2 regions of the Vibrio campbellii CAIM 519 genome follow, and region 1 is predicted to be linked to the other one. Evidence: predicted binding sites of a transcription regulator. Region 1 holds the regulator's gene; the other holds the start of a gene.

The links. Region 1 encodes CRP, which controls carbon source genes, mostly activating them, when cyclic AMP is high. Its sites were predicted from a motif close to TGTGANNNNNNTCACA; they were not measured.
Region 2: the regulator CRP is predicted to act here: its motif matches at 1,376-1,391, upstream of A8140_RS12595 (NupC/NupG family nucleoside CNT transporter).

The regions. Positions count from the first base shown of each region.
Region 1 covers NZ_CP015863.1:3,035,115-3,037,321, reverse strand. The annotation lists gene A8140_RS14585 (DUF1338 domain-containing protein) at 1-652, shown strand, start outside; gene crp (cAMP-activated global transcriptional regulator CRP) at 857-1,489, opposite strand; gene A8140_RS14575 (phosphoribulokinase) at 1,729-2,207, opposite strand, start outside.
Region 2 covers NZ_CP015863.1:2,630,054-2,632,260, forward strand. The annotation lists gene A8140_RS12595 (NupC/NupG family nucleoside CNT transporter) at 1-1,231, opposite strand, end outside; gene A8140_RS12600 (TatD family hydrolase) at 1,436-2,207, opposite strand, start outside; gene A8140_RS25405 (DUF5363 family protein) at 2,196-2,207, opposite strand, start outside.

The sequences.
Region 1 (2,207 bases):
CGCTCCCCTAGGCATTGAAACGTTAGCGAAGCCATTCTTGGCGGTGGGTTACAAAGCCTGTGGTGACTACGTATTTGAAAGCAAAAAGCTGGTGGCAAAACATTTTGAGCACCCAGATCCGAAGCAGCCAAAGGTCTTCATCAGTGAATTGAAAGTGGATGAGTGCTCACCAGAGCTACAAGCCATCGTTCATAAACTGGCAGAGCAGGTTGATGCTTCTAAACTGACAGGCAGTGACTTCTTGTACGGCGGACGTTTGTGGGACCTAAGCTATGCTGACTTCCAAACTTTGGCGAAAGAGAGTGAATACGCTTCTTGGCTTGCAGCGCATGGTTACGGAGCGAACCACTTCACAGTGAGTGTGAATCAACTCAATCAGCATGAAGAAGTGAAGCAAGTGAACGACCACCTACGCACAGTAGGCTTTACCATCAACGAGAATGGCGGTGAAGTAAAAGGCACGCCAGAGGTACTACTAGAGCAATCGTCGACCATGGCAGACAAAGTGCCAGTGACCTTTACTGAAGGCGTTGAGGTGATTCCTGGAGGCTTCTACGAGTTTGCTAAGCGCTACCCAATGGATAACGGTGAGTTGTACCCAGGATTTGTGGCTGCATCGGCAGATAAGATCTTCGAGAGTACTAACGGGTAGAAAGAATCGAGAACGTGCTACGCACTGGAGATGCGGGAACGCTTTGCTTCGGGAGGTTTTTACTCTCAGAACCTTAGAGGGCTTAATCCCGAAGGACGAAGTCCGATTTCGGAACGCAGTGTTCCCGATTCTCGTCTCTTAAAAACAAAAAAGCCACCAAACTTACATTTGGTGGCTTTTAAATTTTTTAAACGTTAATCGAGATTAACGAGTCCCGTAAACAACGATAGTTTTACCGTGCGCAGAAATTAGGTTCTGCTCTTCTAGCATCTTCAAGATACGGCCTACTGTCTCACGAGAACAGCCAACAATTTGACCGATCTCTTGACGAGTGATCTTGATTTGCATGCCGTCTGGGTGCGTCATCGCATCTGGCTGTTTAGCAAGGTTCAGAAGAGTCTGAGCGATACGACCAGTTACGTCTAGGAACGCTAGGTCACCCACTTTTTGGCTAGTAACTTGTAGACGACGAGCCATTTGCGCAGAAAGGCGCATTAGGATGTCTGGGTTAACTTGGATAAGTTGACGGAATTTCTTGAAAGAAATCTCTGCCACTTCACAAGGAGATTTAGCGCGAACCCAAGCTGTACGCTCTTGGTCTTCTTCGAATAGACCAAGCTCACCAATGAAGTCGCCTTGGTTTAGGTAAGAAAGGATCATTTCCTTACCTTCTTCGTCTTTGATAAGAACCGCAACAGAACCTTTAACGATGTAGTACAAAGTCTCTGCTTTTTCGCCCGCGTGAATTAGCGTGCTCTTTGATGGGTACTTATGAATATGACAGTGTGAAAGAAACCACTCTAATGTTGGGTCGGTTTGAGGTTTACCTAGAACCATAATATCTCACTTCCTCTGCAGGGTACGCTTGCGCTATCCATATTTTAGCTAAGCCTGAATGGGCTTACTAGGATAAGAGCACTTTTTATATGCTGCAAGCTCTCTTGTGTTTCGGTTAGAAATAGTATCCTTTTTCGGAAACGATTTCTTGATTTTAATCGTGCCATGATTGAGATTTTGTAAGCAAAACTGTGCACATGATCACGGTATGAAAAGTAAACACTCAATTAACGAGGTTTTTAGCCAATTTTCCCAGTTTCGATGAGTTGCTGCAGGATCGGCCTCACTATGAGCTCCATTGCAAAGCTCATCTTACCGCCTGGAACCACAATGGTGTTATGGCGAGACATGAATGAGCCATCAATCATCGCCAGCAAATACGGGAAGTCGACATTCTTGATACCGCGTAGGCGGATCACCACGAAGCTTTCATCCAAACTAGGGATGCCTTTGGCGTTAAGTGGGTTGGAAGTATCAACGGTCGGTACACGCTGGAAGTTGATATGTGTGCGGGAAAATTGCGGGGTAATGTAGTTCAGATAATCGTCCATCGAGCGCACGATCGAATCCATTACCGCTTCTCTTGAGTGGCCACGATCGCGCGTGTCACGAACGAACTTTTGAATCCATTCCAAGTTCACGATTGGCACCATGCCAATCAGAAAGTCAACGTGACGCGCCACATTAACATCGCCATCCACCACGCCACCGTGTAAAC
Region 2 (2,207 bases), 410 kb from region 1:
TAGACAACGTACCAGCAAGAACTGCTTTAATACCCATGCGAGCGATATCTGAACGACGGTTTGGTGCAAGGCTACCTAGACCACCAAGTAGGATCGCGATAGAAGAAAGGTTCGCGAAGCCACATAGTGCGAATGAGATGATAGCTGTTGTCTTCTCAGACATTACTTCACCAGTTGCCGCAACGACTTGAGCGTTTTCACCAATGTAAGGAACAAAGTTCAAGTATGCAACGAATTCGTTGATTACTAGTTTCTGACCGATGAATGAACCAGCAACAACTGCTTCGTCCCATGGAACACCGATTAGGAATGCTAGTGGAGAGAACGCGTAACCTAGGATAAGTTCTAGTGTTAGTTCAGGCATACCGAACCAACCACCGATGCCACCTAGCATACCGTTGATAAGAGCAATAAGACCTACGAATGCGATTAGCATTGCACCAACGTTTAGTGCTAGTTGTAGACCAGAAGCCGCACCGCCCGCTGCTGCGTCGATTACGTTAGCTGGCTTCTCGTCGCCACCGTCCATTGCTTCTTCGATGTCTTCGTGAGGCTGGTCAGTCTCTGGGTGAAGAATCTTAGCGAATAGTAGACCACCCGGTGCTGCCATGAATGATGCAGCTACTAGGTACTCTAGAGGAACACCCATTGAAGCGTAACCTGCTAGTACACCACCAGCTACAGATGCTAGACCACCACACATTACCGCGAATAGCTCAGATTGAGTCATTTTTGGTACGAATGGACGAACAACTAGAGGTGCTTCAGTTTGACCTACGAAAATGTTAGCTGCTGCAGACATTGATTCCGCACGAGAAGTGCCAAGCGCTTTTTGTAGTGCACCACCAAGAATCTTGATAACCCACTGCATTACGCCAATGTAGTAAAGAACTGAAATCAGTGCAGAGAAAAAGATCAGTGTAGGAAGAACGCGGAATGCGAAGATGAAGCCGCCGCCGCCGAATACTTCGAACATCTTGTCAGAAACAAGACCACCGAATAGGAAAGATGAACCATCGTTACCGTAGTTGATAACGTTAGAAACACCAGTAGAGAAACCGTTTAGTAGATCACGGCCCCAAGGTACGTAAAGAACAAATGCACCAAGGATGAATTGGATAGCAAATGCGCCACCCACAGTTCTAAAGTTGATAGCTTTGCGGTTAGATGAGAATGCAAATGCAATAGCAAGAAGCACTACCATACCGACTAGGCTCATAAACAGGCTCATAGTTTATGACTTCCTTATAAGTTATTTATTGGCGTGTTACAAAATGGAGCTATAAAGCGGGGGCAATTATACTCATGCAGAATCAATTAAAGTAATGCCACCCTCACACTTTCTTATAAGATTCATCATTGATTCACTCCCGTTTGTGAGTTATCTCACAATAAGAAGGGAAACGTTTTCGCTTTTAAACACCATCTTTAGATTTTATTCACATATAAAGAAGGCAGAATTGCTATTTTCCCATAGCTGAGAGGCAATCGATTGCTTGCTTTCTGTATGCAACAGAGAGAGCTCATTCAATACATGAATCAGTTTTGAAGGGTGATTAGGCTCGCCCTGATAGCCAAGTATAGGCATATCCGGAGCGTCCGTTTCTAAAACGATATTCTCAAGTGATAATCTTTGAATCGCGTCGCGAGTTTTATTGGCTCTTGGATAGGTAATTGTGCCTCCGACTCCGATAAGAAAACCTAATCGAACCCATTCCATCGCCTGCTGATGACTGCCAGAGAACGCGTGCAATACACCACCTTTAGGAAGCTTGGCAGCTTTGACTAGTTGGATGAGACGATTATGCGCTTTTCGGCTGTGTAAAATAACGGGCAGATCGAACCGTCTTGCCAGTTCGAATTGCAACTCCAGTGCCTGCTCTTGAAGCTCGGTGGGAACATCTATTGCAAAATCCAAACCGCACTCTCCTATCGCAACGCATTGTCGCTTGGACGAGGAAAGTAACGATTCCAGCTCTGGAACAGACTGCTCAAACCCTGTTTGTAGAAAATAGGGATGAAAGCCCAGCGCGTAATAAAGGTCAGAGTATTGGTTGGCCAGCGCTTGAATACGAGCCCAGTTACTCGGCCCGACGGAAGGAATCAAGATACGCTCTACTCCTTGGTCACGCGCAAGCTCAACTTGATTTGCAAAGTCATCCTGGAAGACCTCGAAGTCAAAATGGCAGTGGGTATCAAACAGTTTC